4 regions of the Streptomyces sp. NPDC047982 genome follow, and region 1 is predicted to be linked to each of the others. Evidence: riboswitches for the same ligand, from Rfam matches in the RefSeq annotation. Region 1 holds a riboswitch; each other region holds the start of a gene.

The links. A riboswitch is a leader RNA that binds a small molecule or an ion and turns the genes downstream of it on or off. The one in region 1 is predicted to bind cyclic di-AMP.
Positions count from the first base shown of each region.
Region 2: linked by a shared signal. The riboswitch ahead of ACGF2V_RS08055 (LysM peptidoglycan-binding domain-containing protein) and the one ahead of ACGF2V_RS04285 (M23 family metallopeptidase) in region 1 are both predicted to bind cyclic di-AMP.
Region 3: linked by a shared signal. The riboswitch ahead of ACGF2V_RS11055 (LysM peptidoglycan-binding domain-containing M23 family metallopeptidase) and the one ahead of ACGF2V_RS04285 (M23 family metallopeptidase) in region 1 are both predicted to bind cyclic di-AMP.
Region 4: linked by a shared signal. The riboswitch ahead of ACGF2V_RS17050 (transglycosylase family protein) and the one ahead of ACGF2V_RS04285 (M23 family metallopeptidase) in region 1 are both predicted to bind cyclic di-AMP.

Region 1 is NZ_JBIDBS010000003.1:104,614-108,437, reverse strand. It holds gene ACGF2V_RS04290 (HPr family phosphocarrier protein) at 1-153, shown strand, start outside; gene ACGF2V_RS04285 (M23 family metallopeptidase) at 488-1,279, opposite strand; cyclic di-AMP (ydaO/yuaA leader) riboswitch at 1,292-1,460, opposite strand; gene ACGF2V_RS04280 (pitrilysin family protein) at 2,075-3,457, opposite strand; gene ACGF2V_RS04275 (pitrilysin family protein) at 3,484-3,824, opposite strand, start outside.
Region 2 is NZ_JBIDBS010000005.1:153,133-156,956, forward strand. It holds gene ACGF2V_RS08045 (hypothetical protein) at 1-257, opposite strand, end outside; gene ACGF2V_RS08050 (hypothetical protein) at 530-838, shown strand; gene ACGF2V_RS08055 (LysM peptidoglycan-binding domain-containing protein) at 1,004-1,765, opposite strand; cyclic di-AMP (ydaO/yuaA leader) riboswitch at 1,770-1,955, opposite strand; partial or broken gene ACGF2V_RS08060 (DUF305 domain-containing protein) at 2,258-2,533, opposite strand; gene ACGF2V_RS08065 (heavy metal translocating P-type ATPase) at 2,564-3,824, opposite strand, start outside.
Region 3 is NZ_JBIDBS010000007.1:73,276-77,099, reverse strand. It holds gene ACGF2V_RS11065 (tyrosine-protein phosphatase) at 1-577, opposite strand, end outside; partial or broken gene ACGF2V_RS11060 (alpha-galactosidase) at 762-1,598, shown strand; cyclic di-AMP (ydaO/yuaA leader) riboswitch at 1,834-1,989, shown strand; gene ACGF2V_RS11055 (LysM peptidoglycan-binding domain-containing M23 family metallopeptidase) at 1,997-2,944, shown strand; gene ACGF2V_RS11050 (SGNH/GDSL hydrolase family protein) at 3,157-3,824, shown strand, end outside.
Region 4 is NZ_JBIDBS010000012.1:124,689-128,512, forward strand. It holds gene ACGF2V_RS17040 (cytochrome P450) at 1-869, shown strand, start outside; gene ACGF2V_RS17045 (transglycosylase family protein) at 1,004-2,047, shown strand; cyclic di-AMP (ydaO/yuaA leader) riboswitch at 2,306-2,520, shown strand; gene ACGF2V_RS17050 (transglycosylase family protein) at 2,523-3,272, shown strand.

The sequences.
Region 1 (3,824 bases):
AACGCCGCATCCATGCTCGCGGTGCTCGGTCTCGGCGCGGAGGGCGGCGAGGAGATCGTGCTCGCGTCCGAGGCGGACGACGCCGAGGCCGCCCTCGACCGCCTGGCGAAGCTGGTGGCGGAGGGTCTCGACGAACTCCCGGAGACCGTCTGAGCCCCGTCCCGGGTTCCGGGCCCGCGGGACCGAGTCCCGCCACAGAGCCGCGATGCCGCCCACCGGCACCGCGGCTCTTTGCATTCTCCGGCCCGGGCACCTCTGCCGGGCCCGGCCCTTTTCCGGCCCTTCCCCTCTCGCCCCCTTCTCCGGTCGGTCTTTCTGCGGACCGGACCCGTTCTCCGTCCCGAGCCGGAGCCGGGTCGGCGTCACGATCGGCGCGAGGCTGCCGGACGCCTGCGCCGACGGGTCGTGGAACCGGCCGTCCGGCGGGCGAAGATCCTCCCCGCCGTGCTGCCGGGGCCGTAGGTGCGGTTCGGGGGCCGGCCGTCGGTCAGACGGAGACGCCGTGGGCGCGCAGATACGCGACGGGGTTCATGTCGGATCCGTAGAAGGGAGTGGTCCGGGCCTCGAAGTGGAGGTGCGGCCCGGTGGAGTTGCCGGTCGAGCCGGAGAGACCGATCTGCTGGCCCGCGCCGACACTCTGGCCGACACGGACACCGATCGACGAGAGGTGCCCGTACTGCGTGTACGTGCCGTCCGTCATGCGCAGCACGACGTTGTTGCCGTACGCGCCGCCCCAGCCCGCCTCGACGACCGTACCGGCACCGACGGCGACGACGGAGCTGCCGGACGCCGCGTGGAAGTCGATGCCCGAGTGGCTGCCGGAGGACCAGAGCGAACCGCTGGACTTGTAGCCGGTGGTGACGTAGGAACCGGCGACCGGGAGCTGGAAGAGACCCAGGCGGGTGCGCTCGGCGGCGCGGGCGGCACGCGCCTTCTCGGCCCGCGCCTCGGCGGCGCGCTTCGCCTCGGCCTCGGCGCGCTTCTCGGCCGCGGCCTTCCGCTGAGCCGCCGCCTTCGCCTCGGCCACGAGGTCGGCCCGGTGCTGCTGCGCGTCGGCCTGGGCTTCGACCCGGTCGGCGATGGCGTCCTGGATCGCGATGACCTGGTGCAGGCCGGTCTCACCGACCGCGGGTGTCTTGGTGTCCGCGGCGAGGGCCGGGGAGGCGGCGCCTGCGACGACGCCGGTGGTGGCCAGCGCCGCGACGCCGGCGATCATCGCGCTGCGGCGCGTCGGTCGGCCGGGGGCACGGTGCTTCCCGGTGGCACGGGTGAACGCCATGAAGTGGCTGATCCTTTCCTTCCCTCTCGCCTACCGGGTTAGCTGACGGGTTCGGAGCAGGAAGGTCTCCTACGGGCGCCCCGGCCTCACCGAGGCTCGGGCTTCCGATTCACCCCAGGGACTGCTTCGGGTCCCCGGCTCCCCAGGGCTCACGCCCGACGGGACTCGGCGATGGCTGTCCGGTGCGTCGCGGTCGCGACATACGAGTGGCGGACAGCCCGGTCGACGCTAAGCGCGAGCACATTCCTTCACCAAACGGACAAGCCGTTTTGTAGCGCATGCCACAGGACGTACGGGCAACCTCGCCGCCGGGACGGACACGAAGGGAAGACCCCGGCGAGACATCGCTCACAGGGGTCTTCCTCGCCCGCGCGCCCGGCCGCCGGGGCCGACGGCCCCGGTCAGGCCGTTCCCGTTCGGCGTCGGCCCGTTCCGTGCGGCCCCGGCAGGATCCGCTGGCTGTCCTTTGGGGACCTGCCCCGGTACGGGAGCGGGGCGCCGGACGCCCGGCGTCGGCCGACAGGCCCGGGGCGCCGAAGCCCGGACGCCGGGGCCGGGACGTCCGGGCCCGGGCGTCGGGGCCCGACCGGCCGACGGGCCCGGGGCGTCGGGGCCCGGAACACCGGTCGGAGTCCGGGAACCCGAGGTCGGGACGGGAAACGCAGGTGGCCGTCGGCCGGTGCGTCGTCACCTTCACGGCTGGTGAGCGGCCTCGTGCGCCGTTGCGGGTGCCCGCGCACGCCCTCACCCGGCCCCGGCCCGGGCGGTCGGGCCGGGGCCGGGACGGCGTACCGCTCAGCCGGCGACCACCGACACCTCGCCGATGCCCAGGGCCCGGACCGGCTCCTCGATCCGGGACGCGTCGCCGACGAGGATCGTCACCAGCCGGTCGCCCGGGAAGGCGCTGACCACGGCCGCGGTCGCCTCGACCGTGCCGGTCGAGGCGAGCCGGGTGTACAGGTGGGCCTGGAAGTCGTCCGGGAGGTGCTGCTCGACCTGGTCGGCGAGCGTGCCCGCGACGGAGGCCGCCGTCTCGAACTTCAGCGGCGCGACACCCACGAGGTTCTGCACCGCGGTCTCGCGCTCCTCGTCGGTGAGCCCCTCGGCCGCCAGCGTCCGCAGGACCGTCCACAGGTCCTCCAGCGCCGGTCCGGTCGACTCGGTGTCCACCGATCCGCTGATCGCGAGCATGGCGGCACCGGTCGCGCCCGTGGCCGAGTCCGGGGCCGACGACCGCAGCACCTGGGCGAAGGCGCGGACACCGTAGGTGTAGCCCTTCTCCTCGCGCAGCACCCGGTCCAGCCGGGAGGTGAGCGTGCCGCCCAGGCAGTACGTGCCGAGCACCTGGGCAGGCCACACGCTGTCGTGCCGGTCCGGTCCGATCCGGCCGATCAGCAGCTGCGTCTGCACCGCGCCCGGGCGGTCCACGATGACCACGCGGCCGGTGTCGTCGGCGGTGATCGGCGGAGCGGGGCGCGGCTCGACGGTGTCTCCCGACCAGTCGCCGAGCGTGTCGGCGAGCAGGGCCTCCAGGTCGATCCCGGTGAGGTCGCCGACGACCACGGCAGTCGCCGCGGACGGGCGGACATGGGCCTCGAAGAAGGCGCGCACCGCCTGCGCGTCGATCCGCTCCACCGTCTCCTCGGTGCCCTGACGCGGCCGGGACATCCGCGACGTGGCCGGAAAGAGCTCCTTGGAGAGCTGCTTGGCGGCGCGGCGCGCCGGGTTGGCCTGCTCGTGCGGGATCTCGTCGAGCCGGTTGCGCACCAGCCGTTCGATCTCGCTGTCGGCGAAGGCGGGAGCCCGCAGTGCCTCGGCGACCAGTCCGAGCGCCTTGGTCAGCCGGGAGGCCGGGACCTCCAGGGAGACCCGCACGCCGGGGTGGTCGGCGTGCGCGTCGAGCGTGGCGCCACAGCGCTCCAGCTCGGCGGCGAACTCCTCGGCGGTGTGCTTGTCGGTGCCCTCGGACAGGGCCCGCGCCATGATCGTGGCCACGCCGTCCAGGCCCTCCGGCTCGGCGTCCAGCGGGGCGTCGAGGATGATCTCGACCGCCACCACCTGCTGGCCGGGGCGGTGGCAGCGCAACACCGTGAGGCCGTTGGGCAGCGAACCGCGCTCCGGGGCGGGGAAGGCCCACGGGCGGGCGACGCCGGGGGCCGGCTGGGGGTGGAACTGCATCGAAACTCCAGTCGCGGCGGCGTCGGTCACTGGTCCGCTCCTTCGTGCGCGTCGGTGTCGTCGGCGTTCTTCCCGTCCGTCTCCGCGGCGTCCGCGGAATCGGCCGGTTCGACCGGTTCGTAGACCAGTACCGCCCTGTTGTCGGGACGCAACCGGGCCTGGGCGACCGCCTGGACCTCCTCCGCCGTCACGTCGAGAACCCGATGCACGGCGGTCAGGGCGAGCTGGGGGTCGCCGAACAGCACGGCGAACCGGCAGAGTTCGTCGGCGCGGCCCGCGACCGTACCGAGCCGGTCCAGCCACTCGCGCTCCAACTGTGCCTGCGCGCGCTCCATTTCCTCTGGAGTCGGGCCCTCGGCGGCGAACC
Region 2 (3,824 bases), on a different contig from region 1:
CGCCTCGTTCCGTGCGCCCCGCCAGCCGCGACCGCAGACCCTCGGCGCCCCGGTGAGGTGACGGCGGCGAGCAGGACGGGAAGCACGGCGAGCGGTGGCAGTCCCGGCAGCCGTCGCCGGTACAGGACGCCGTAGACCGCGAAGGCCGTGGTCGCAAGCGCCCACCAGCAGCGGGCCCGGCCCGTCCGTGTCCCCGCGCCCGCGTCCCCCGCGGCCGCGCCGAGTGCCGCGTATCCGGCGGCCGCCGCGCACGCCATGACCGCAGCCACCACCGCGCGCCGCGGGCCGCTCGCCGAAGAGCATCGCGCCCACCGCCACCGAGGCGCAGGGCATCAGCGCGACGACGAGGTCGGTGAGCGAGGTGCCGATGCGCGGGATGGCGGGCAGAGGGTACCGGCCGCTTGTCCGGCGACTCCGAGCGGGCCCAGCAGCCATACGGTGCCCGGCGTCGCGGCAGCGGCCATGCGCGGCAAGGGCACGCGCGGTCCCGCGGGTCGCGGATCCGCGGACCGGGTGTCAGCCTGGGTACATGGCTTGGGCGTCATGGACCACTCGTGGTGTGTTCTCGGGGCGCGGCGGCGTGCTCACGGACGAGGCCGGCGTCCTGACCGGGGACCTGACCGTTCATACGACCTGGGCCGACGACACGGCCCAGGTGACCGTGCAGTACACGGGTGCGATCGACTGGTTCACCATGTCGGGCAGCCCCGTGCCCTGCTGTTCCGAGGAGGACAGCAGACGTCTTCACGAGGCGGCGGTGCGGTCCGTCCGGGACGGTGCGGCGGCGACGCTTCCCAGGCCGCCGCGGGAACGGCCGACGGGCAGCGCCCTGGAGTGACCACGAGCGAAGTGCGCCCCGCCCGCGGGCGGGGCAGGGGAAGGCGATGGGGCCCCGGGTACGACGCGACGGGATGCGCCCCTCGGGGAGCCGTGCGGCTTCCGGAGGGGCGCATCCGCGGCTTGCGGACCGGCACGGACCCGGGCCGGTGCGTGCCGGTATGGGTCAGTAGGCGCCGAAGACGTTGTCGATGGAGCCGTACTTGTCGGCGGCGTAGTTGCACGCGGCGGTGATGTTGGCGACCGGGTCGTAGCTGTCGAACGGGGTGCCGGGCACGTGGTAGGCGCGGAACGTCGGGTCGATGACCTGGAGCAGGCCCTTGGACGGCGTTCCGGCGAGGGCGTTCGAGTCCCAGTTGTTGATGGCCCGGGGGTTGCCGGAGGACTCACGCATGACGTTGCGGTGGATGCCGTCGTAGCTGCCGGGAATGCCGTGCTTGGCCATGATGGCCAGCGATTCCCTGATCCAGCCGTCCAGGTTGTCCGCGTATGAGACCGGCGCGGCGGTGACGGTCGCGGACGGGGCACCGGAGGCGCCGGTGGTGGCCTTGGACTCGGCCTTGGCACCGACGGCCAGCTTCATTCCGGGGAGAATCAGCGCGGGGTTGTTCCCGATGATCTCCCGGTTGTCCTCGTACAGCTTCTTCCAGCCGCCTTCGAGGGAATAGCTCTGTGCGATCTTGGAAAGGGTGTCGCCCGAGAGGACGGAATGCGTGACGGTCGCCGCCTTCGGCGCGGAAGTACTTCCGGTGGTGACGGCGGTCGGCACCGCGACCTTTTCGGTGGTGGCGGCCTGAGCCGGAGCGGCCGTGGCGAATCCCGCTCCGATCAGCGGAAGCACCAGGGCGACTCCGCCCGTGGCCGCGGCGATGAGCCCACGGGTCCGGGAAGTGGACGAGCGGCGACGGTACGTGCCCGTTGCGGTCATGGTGAATTCCTCTCCGTCGCCTGCGAGGTGAGCTGTCGGGTTCAGACGGGAGATGTCTGGCCGCAAGGAATGCGACTTCACCCCGAGCCGTTCCGGATACCGGACCGGCGGCTTACCTGGGTCCCCCGCTCCTGCCGTACACGAGTGGGTCGGTTTCTCGGACGGCGGCAGGATTCGGCGTTCCGTCCGGATTGATGGTGACCGTAGGCGAGAAAAGCGGAACGGAACAAGCCCCCATTTTTGATCACAATTGATTCGCATGATCAATTCATGGAATTCGCAGTAATCCAGCTCACAACCCGAACTCGAATCCCCTTGCGCGACAAGGGTGGTCGAGCCACGGACCGGCCCTTCGGGAGGTTTTTACGTGACTCACACCACGAGGCGACAAAAGGGACGTTTCACCTGACACCCAAACGCCTCAACGATTGCCGAAAGTATCTTTACCGGCCAAAATTGCAATTCACTTCAAATCAATCCAAAAGGGACATTTCACTTCTCGCTCGGTCGCAGGCTCCGGAAGCCCCAGCGGCCTCCGGCGCGGCACGCGTGAGTGCGGCACGCGTGAGTGCGGCACGCGTGAGTGCGGCACGCGTGAGTGCTCCGGGCACGAAAAAGGTGCGGAACGTCCGGTGGACGGCCGATCTCGAGGTCCCGGGCGTCGCGGATCGCCGCGGCCAGTTCCTTGATCCCGGGATCGGCGGCGCCGCCGTCGGCCGGCGCCACCGTCGCGACGGCCTGCTGGTGGTGCGGGATCATCTGCTGCGCGACCGTCGCGTCGCCCGGGTGCCCCGGGCTTCAGCGGTCGTTCCGGGCCCGCCTCCACGCGGCCTCGCGCAGCAGCCGGAGCCCGTTGAGGCCGACGAGGACGGTGGAGCCCTCGTGCCCGGCGACGCCGAGCGGCAGCGGGAGGGTGCCGGCCAGGTCCCAGACGACCAGGCCGGTGATGAAGACGCCGGCGATCGTCAGGTTCTGCACCACCAGGCGTCGGCAGCGGCGGGAGAGGGCGACGGCGGTGGGGATGGCGGCGAGCTCGTCGCGGACGACGACCGCGTCGGCGGTCTCCAGGGCGAGGTCGGAGCCCGCCCTGCCCATGGCGATGCCCGTATGGGCCGCGGCCAGGGCGGGGGCGTCGTTGACGCCGTCCCCGACCACGAGGACCTTGCGCCCGGCCCCCTCCATCTCCCTCACCGCACCCACCTTGTCCTCGGGCAGCAGCCCTGCCCGGACGTCCCGGATCCCGACGTCGGCGCCCAGGCGTGCGGCGGCGCGCGGATTGTCGCCGGTGACCAGCACCGGTGGGGCATCGGTGAGCGCGCTGAGCCGGGTGACGGTGTCGCGGGCGTCGTCGCGCAGCCGGTCGGCGACACCGAGGACGCCGACCGGGGCGCCGTCGAGGGCGACCAGCACGACGGTGCGGCCGTCCTCCTCAAGACGTGCGACGGCTTCGGCCGCCGCAGGGCCGGTATGCCCGTCGAGCACGCGTCCGGGGCTGCCGACGGCGACGGTACGGCCGTCCACCGTGGCGGTGACGCCGGTGCCGGGCGTGGAGGCGAAGTCCCTCACCGGCGGCGGTACGAGTCCGCGGGCACGGGCCGCGTCGACGACGGCCCTCGCCAGGGGGTGCTCACTCGGGTGCTCGGCCGCCGCGGCAAGAAGCAGGAGGGCGTCCTCGGTCAGGCCGGTCCCGGCCAGCGGACATACGTCGGTGACGCGCGGGGTGCCCTCGGTCAGAGTGCCGGTCTTGTCGAAGGCCACGGCGTCGATCTGGCCGAGGCGCTCCATCACGACCGCGGACTTGATCAGCACCCCGTGCCGTCCGGCGTTGGCGATCGCGGACAGCAGCGGCGGCATGGTGGCCAGGACCACGGCGCACGGTGACGCCACGATCATGAAGGTCATGGCGCGGAGCAGGGTCGGCTGCAGCGCCGCGCCGAACGCGAGGGGCGCGGCGAACAGGGCGAGGGTGGCCGCCACCATGCCGATCGAGTAGCGCTGTTCGACCTTCTCGATGAAGAGCTGAGTGGGGGCCTTGGTCCCGGACGCCTCCTCGACCATG
Region 3 (3,824 bases), on a different contig from region 1:
TGGACTTCAGGTAGTCGGCCTCGATGGCGTCGCGCTCGACACCGACCGCGAGCAGCGACACCGCGATCGACAGACCGGCCCGGTCCTTGCCCGCCGCACAGTGCATCAGCGCCGGAACGCTGTCCTCGGCCAGGGCGTGCAGCACCCGGCTGTGCTCGGCGGTGCGTTCCAGGATGATCGCACGGTACGAGGCGATCATCCGGTCCGCCGCCTTCCCGTCGGCGAGCAGCGAGCGCAGCTGGTCCAGGTCGCCGTCGCGGACCATGCGCCAGAACTCGGCACCGTCCGCCGGGTCGGAGAGCGGGATGCTGAGATTTCGCACACCCGGCAGTTCCACGTCGAGCCCGTCGAGCCGGCGGTCCGCGGCATTGCGGAAGTCGAAGACGGTGTGCAGCCCCAGACCGGTCAGGAAGGCGGCGTCCTCGGCGGTGGCGTGCGCGAGATGCCCGCTGCGAAAGAGCCGCCCGTGCCGCACCCGCCGACCGTCCTCGGTGGGCAGCCCGCCCACGTCGCGGAAGTTGCGGACGCCCGCCAGCTCGGGTTCCGTCGACGGGATCTGCGGCAGCTGCTGCGTCACAGTGACTCCTGGGGGTGTCCGGCCGTCGGTGCGAGTCGCCGACAAGGCCACTCCCGCGACGATACGACATCGGTTCCTCAGGCAATCATCTCGCCCTCCGCTCTGTCGATGCCCGCGCCAATCTCCGTGCCTCCGAGGCGAATTCGGCCTGCGCGATCGTCACGACACCATCGCTCGGCCCCCGAAGCCCCTGGCCGACGAAGTCCACACGCGCGGCATGCAGTTCGGTATCTGGATCGAACCGGAAATGGTCAATGCGGACAGTGATCTTTATCGTGCACCCCCGACCGGGCAGCATTTCCCCGGGCCGACGCGGACGGAGTTCCGCCATCAACGGGTACTCGATCTCGCCCGGAGCGATGTGCGGGAGTATCTCCGGGAGCAACTGGACGCGTTGCTCTCCGGTAGGCCCATCGACTATGCGAAATGGGACTGCAACCGCGGTTCACCAATGCGGGATGGCCGGGCGAGGAATATCCGCAAAATCTCTGGCCCGAGGATGTCGAGGGTCTGTACGCGCTGATCGACCGACTGCGGGCGGCTTGCCCCTCGGTGGCCTCGCATCCTGCTCGGGCGGCGGCGGCCGGATCGACCTGGGTATCCCTTCCCGTACCAACCGGGTGTGGAACCGGGACGACACCGACCCGCTCGGCCGCCTCGCCATCCAGGAGGGGTTCAGCCAGATCCATCCGGCCCGGCTGAAGTCCGCGTGCGGCACGGACAGCCCAAACGTCCAGTTCAGCGGTCGGGTCGGCTCGTTGGGACTCCGCTTCGTGAGTGCGATGGCCGGGGCGCTGGGCGTGGGCGGGGACCTCGCCGAGTGGAGCGAGTCGCCCGAGGCGTGGAGCTGGACGGATCTCTGCGGGGCGGTGCACCGCGGGTCGGTACTGCTGCACCAGGGGCTGCTCACGGGGCTGCGGGGGACCTCGACGCGCGGGTGCTGAGGCTCCGGCACGCGCGACGTCGATCGAATGTCCGTATTGAGCATATCTGTTGGCGTATGACCAAATCGATTCTGTGAGGGATTCGCGCTCGTGAGCGGAATCATATCCGTGACCGTGCGTACCGACAGGCCGATCGGATATTCCGTACGCGGCGCGGGAATTCAAGATCTGGGATCCACGGAGGGTGACCGGAATTCCGCCTCGAATTCTCGGCGCGGAATCCTCTCGGGAATCGACGGCTTGTTCTCGGTCCGCGGCTCGCCTACGGTCACCGTCAATCCGGACGGACCGCCCAATCCTGCCGCCGACCGGATAACGCACTCACTCGACGCGTGGCAGGAGCGGGGGAACCAAGTGGTCCGCCGGCCGGCGAAAGACCGGTCGGCTCGGGGTGAAGTCGCGCTCGCCGCGGCCGGGCATCTCCAGCCCGAACCCGACAGCTCACCTCGCAGGCGCCGGAGAGGAAGAACGCATCATGCCCATCTCGGGTAAGCACCGTCGTATCAAGTCCAGTGCGATCGCCCGCGGTGTCGCCGCCGTGAGCACCGGCGGCGCCGTCATCGCCCTGCCGCTGCTCGGCGCCACCGGCGCCCATGCCGCGCCGCAGGCCGCCGCCACGAAGCCGGCCTCCGCCGCCGCGCACACCGCCCCGGCCCAGCGGGTCGCCCAGGAACCGGCCGCCGACACGACGTACTCCGTCGCTCCCGGCGACTACCTGTCGAAGATCGCCGCCGAGCACGATGTCGAGGGCGGCTGGCAGAAGCTCTACCAGGACAACCGTGAGGTCATCGGTGCCGACCCGGACCTGATCCGTCCGGGCACCGAGCTGACGCTCGGCGCCAAGGCGTCGGGCCACGTCGCGCCCACCGGCGGAGGCATGGGCTCCGTCCTCCCGTCGAAGGTGCCCGCGGTGCCGTCGGCGGTCACCGAGAAGTCCGCCCCGGCCGCGTCCGTCCCCGCCCAGCCCCGGGCGGCCGAGAAGGCGAAGACCTCCGCCCAGGCGGTCCGGAGCACCGGCTCCGGTTACGTGCCCCCGGTTCCCGGCAACCACACCACCGCCTACCGGGCCTCGGGATCCAACTGGTCCAGCGGCAGCCACTCCGGAATCGACTTCCCCGTCTTCACCGGAACCAGCGTGAAGGCCATCACCTCCGGCACCGTCGTCACCGCCGGCTGGGGCGGCGCCTACGGCAACCAGGTCGTCATCAAGCATGCCGACGGCCGCTACTCGCAGTACGGGCACCTGTCCTCGATCTCCGTCTCGGCGGGTCAGTCCGTGAGCCCGGGTCAGCAGATCGGTCTCTCCGGTTCCACCGGGAACTCCACCGGACCGCACCTGCACTTCGAGGTCCGCACCGGCCCGGCGTACGGCTCCGACATCGACCCGATCGCCTACCTCGCGGCCCACGGCATCCACGTCTGAGCCACGCACTCCACACACCCGGGCCGAACGGTCCGGCGACCGGAGCGGCCGGGCCCGGCCCGGTCGGCACGGAGGGGCGCGCGACAGCGCACGCGCCCCTCCGTGCCGCGTGTTCCCCCGACGGCGAACCTGGCCAGGTGGCCTATCTCACCACCCGTCAACCCTTTATTACGGTCGCGTAGGTCACATTCGTCAGTGCAGGATGAGCGTTCGTGGCAGACGATTCGAGAAAAAACCAGCGTGGCGTCATCGACCGAAAGGGCGTCATCGGGTCGTACGCGGCGATCGGCGACAGTTTCACGGAAGGGGTCGGCGACCCCGGACCGGACGGAACCCCCGTCGGCTGGGCGGACCGGTTCGCCGTGCTTCTCGCGGACCAGCTCCCGGACCCCGCCGAGAGGACGAGCGCCGAAGGTCCCGCGCATGCGGACTTCCGTTACGCCAATCTCGCCGTACGCGGACGCCTCCTCGACCAGATCGTCGAGGAACAGGTACCGCGCGCCAAAGAGCTGGCACCCGACCTGGTGAGCTTCTGTGCGGGCGGCAACGACATCATCAGGCCCGGCACCGACCCCGACGACGTGGCGGAACGCTTCGAGCGCGCGGTCGCCGAACTGACCGCGTCCGTCGGCATCGTCATGGTCACCACCGGCTTCGACACCCGGGGCGTTCCCGTGCTTCGCCATCTGCGCGGCAAGATCGCCACGTACACCGCCCACGTACGGGCCATCGCCGACCGCTACGGCTGCCCCGTCCTCGACCTGTGGTCGCTGCGGTCCGTCCAGGACCGGCGGGCCTGGGACGACGACCGGCTCCACCTGTCACCCGAGGGGCACACCAGGGTCGCGCTGCGCGCCGCCCAGGTCCTCGGGATCGAGGT
Region 4 (3,824 bases), on a different contig from region 1:
TCATCGACGACTTCGCCGGGAATGGCAGTGCGGACCTCATCCACGACTTCGCTTTCCCGCTCCCCATCTACGCGATCTGCGACCTGCTCGGCGTCCCGCGCGAGGACCAGGACGACTTCCGGGACTGGGCGGGCATGATGATCCGGCACGGCGGCGGCCCGCGCGGCGGGGTCGCCCGGTCGGTGAAGAAGATGCGGGGCTATCTCGCCGAACTCATCCACCGCAAACGGGAGAACCCCGGGGACGACCTGATCTCCGGGCTGATCCGGGCCAGTGACCACGGCGAGCACCTCACCGAGAACGAGGCCGCCGCCATGGCCTTCATCCTGCTCTTCGCCGGTTTCGAGACGACCGTCAACCTCATCGGCAACGGGATGTACGCGCTGCTGCGCAACCCCGCCCAGCGAGACCGGCTGCAACGCTCCCTCGACGCCGGGGAGGGGGAGCTGCTGGAGACCGGGATCGAGGAACTGCTGCGTTACGACGGCCCGGTGGAACTGGCGACCTGGCGGTTCGCCACCGAGCCGCTGACACTCGGCGGCCGGAACATCGCGGTCGGCGACCCCGTACTGGTCGTGCTCGCCGCCGCCGACCGCGACCCGGCGCGCTTCGAGGGCCCCGACACGCTCGACCTCGCCCGACGCGACAATCAGCACCTCGGATACGGGCACGGCATCCACTACTGCCTCGGCGCACCGCTCGCCCGGCTGGAGGGACAGACCGCGCTCGCCACACTGCTCAGACGCCTGCCCGACCTGCGGCTCGCGGTGGAACCCACCGAATTGCGGTGGCGCGGCGGGCTCATCATGCGCGGACTGCGCACGCTCCCCGTGGAGTTCGGACCCCGGCCCGTCCAGCGCCGTTTTTGACGCCCCGTCAGAACTGTGATGTGTGCGTGATCCGCGCTGCACCGACTTGTGACACGCGTTCGAGTCCGGTTAGGTTCACCGTTCGACCCACCGGTCGCTCGTATGCACTCGTCCGTCACACGGAAGGCAACCTCATGGGCTCCGCGAACGGCAGACACCGTCGCCCTCGTCAGGCACCCGCCATCATCGTCGCGGCGGGCGTGACGGGATCCGCCATCGCCATCCCGCTGCTCGGTGCGGGCGCCGCGCAGGCGGCCGACTCCGCGACATGGGACCGGGTGGCCGAGTGCGAGAGCGGGGGATCCTGGAGCGCCGACTTCGGGAACGGCTCCTACGGCGGCCTCCAGCTCACCCCGGAGATCTGGAAGGCGTACGGCGGTGAGGCGTACGCCCCGCGCGCCGACCTCGCCAGCCGCGCCCAGCAGATCGCGGTGGCCCAGAAGATCCTGAGCGACCGGGGACCGCAGGCGTGGCCGAGCTGTGCGCCCATCTCCGGCCTCACGACGGGCGGGGGACTGCCCGGGGTCGACCCGGGGTCGACGTCCTCCGAGCAGTCCGCGAGCAGCGCCGGGCCGGAGCGGGGTGCACAGGCGCCGGGCGGCGCCGGGGTGGAGAGCGGAGCGAAGTCGACTGATGGGGCGTCAAAGTCCCCGTCCGGCGGTGACGCCACGCCTTCGGGCGGCACGGGTGAGCCGAGCGCCGAGGGCGGGGGCCGTGCCACGCCCTCGCCGACCGGGTCGGCCGCCTCGCCCTCCGATACGCGTCATTCGTCCGAATCAGTGGAAATAGGCGACTCCGACACTTCTGTCGCCCCGTCAGAGGCATCCGGGACACCAGCGACCCCGGAGGTCCCGGGAACCTCCGGGGATTCAGGCGCGTCCGGCGGTGCGGGCGGCAAGCATCGCGGTGTGCCGGCCGCCGAGGAAGGGCGAGGGGCCGACCGCGAGTCGGGCCGTCACGCCTCGCGCGGCGAAGGCGGCGGGCGCGACGCGGCCTCCCCGGCCGCCGGTAGCGCGTACACCGTCCGCCCCGGTGACAATCTCTGGGCGATCGCTGACGCGCAGAACGTTCCCGGCGGCTGGCCCGCGCTCTATGAGGCCAACAAAGAGGTCGTCGGCTCCGATCCGGATCTCATCCTCCCTGGCCAGAGCCTTGAGGTCGGCGTGGAATCCGACTGAGGCCGGGGTCGTTGACCGGCTGACGGCGCCTCAGGGACGGGGCGCTCCCGAGACCCGTGTCCACTTGCAAGCGAGTGAGACATGGGTCTCTTTGTGCCAATTGGCGTGTTGCGTCGGGAAGTCCCGTCCGTATCGCTCCCCACCTGCGAAAACCACGGTTCCTCACATGCGGGAGAGGGGGGATTGTCCGAAGTGTCCATCATTGAATGTGGGGCTTATATGTGATTACGGTCGTAACCGCTCGCACCGCGGGCCCCGTCGACCGTCACGCCGAATCCTGCCGTCGGTCGGAGGGAACAGACGCGTTCATGCGCCGTAGGCAGGAGCGGGGGACCCAGGTAGGCGTCGGCCCTGATCGTCGGAAGACGCGTCAGGACCGGCTTGGGGTGAAGTCGCGTGCTAGGACGTGCGACCGGGCAACTCACTCGGCCCGAACCCGACAGCTCACCTCGTAGGCGTCGGTGAGGAGACCTCCATGCTGTTTTCCGGCAAGGGCAAGCACCGCCGCCCGTCCAAGGCCGTCCGCGTCGCCACGCTCGCCGGAGTCGCCGGCTCCGCCGTCGCCGTCCCGCTGATGGGGGCGACCAGCGCCTCCGCCGCCTCCGTCGCCACGTGGGACGCCGTCGCCCAGTGCGAGTCCGGTGGCAACTGGTCCATCAACACCGGCAACGGCTACTACGGCGGCCTGCAGTTCTCGCAGTCCAGCTGGGCCGCCGCCGGTGGTCTGAAGTACGCGCCGCGCGCCGACCTGGCCACCAAGGCCCAGCAGATCGCCACCGCCGAGCGGCTCCTCGACATGCAGGGCCCGGGCGCCTGGGGCTGTGCCGCCGCCGGCAACCTGCGCAACGACGGCGTCGACCCGGGCGTCGACACCTCCTCGAAGAGCTCCGGCGCCGCCCAGAAGCAGAGCACCCAGGCGGCCCCCGCTCAGCAGTCGCAGCAGGCCCAGCCGAAGAAGGTCGAGCGCGCCGAGGCTCCCGCCTCCCGCTCCGACCGCCCCGCCGCCCCGCAGGCCGGGGCGAAGAAGACCGTCACCACCCCGACCGGCGAGAAGGTCAAGAAGGGTGACGGCGAGTACAAGGTGGTCTCCGGCGACACGCTCAGCAAGATCGCCGCCGAGCGTGGCGTCACGGGCGGCTGGCAGCAGCTGTTCGAGCTGAACAAGGACATCGTCAAGGACGCCGACCTGATCTACCCGGGTCAGCAGCTGCACCTGACGAAGTAGTTCCGGCGCCTCCTCTCCTCGCCCGGACACCCCGTACTCCGTATCCCGCGTCCCACGTCCGAGACGCCCATGGGCCTACGGGACGTCCAGGGCATTCGGGGTGTCACCACATACCCCGGACATGCCGGATCCCTGGACCCCCGGTTTCTCCGGCGCCCCGGATGTTCCGCCCCCTCGGACACCCCGGCCCGGCGCGCGTTCCCCGTGCGTGCCGGGCCGGGGGTTTCTGCTCGGTGGCCACGGCCCGCGCGACCGTGGTCGTTCCGAGCGACCGCGGTCCGTCGCCGTCGTGTCCGCCGCCGCGTCAGCCGTTCGCCGTATCCGGCGTCGTTGGGGGCGTCCGAGCTCGTCCGGGTCGGTCCGGGGCGGTCGTTCAACTGTTGTAGTCACTGATCCGTAATGTTCTGGCCATTTGTCCGGGATCGTGTGCTACCGGGTCCTTTTTCATCCCAGGGGGCGGGCGGTCGTCGGGCTGGGCGGGCGGGGCCGGTTAGGCTCTTGTCGCAAGGCCACAGTGACCCTGCAGAACCAGTGTCATATTCCAGAAGGAGA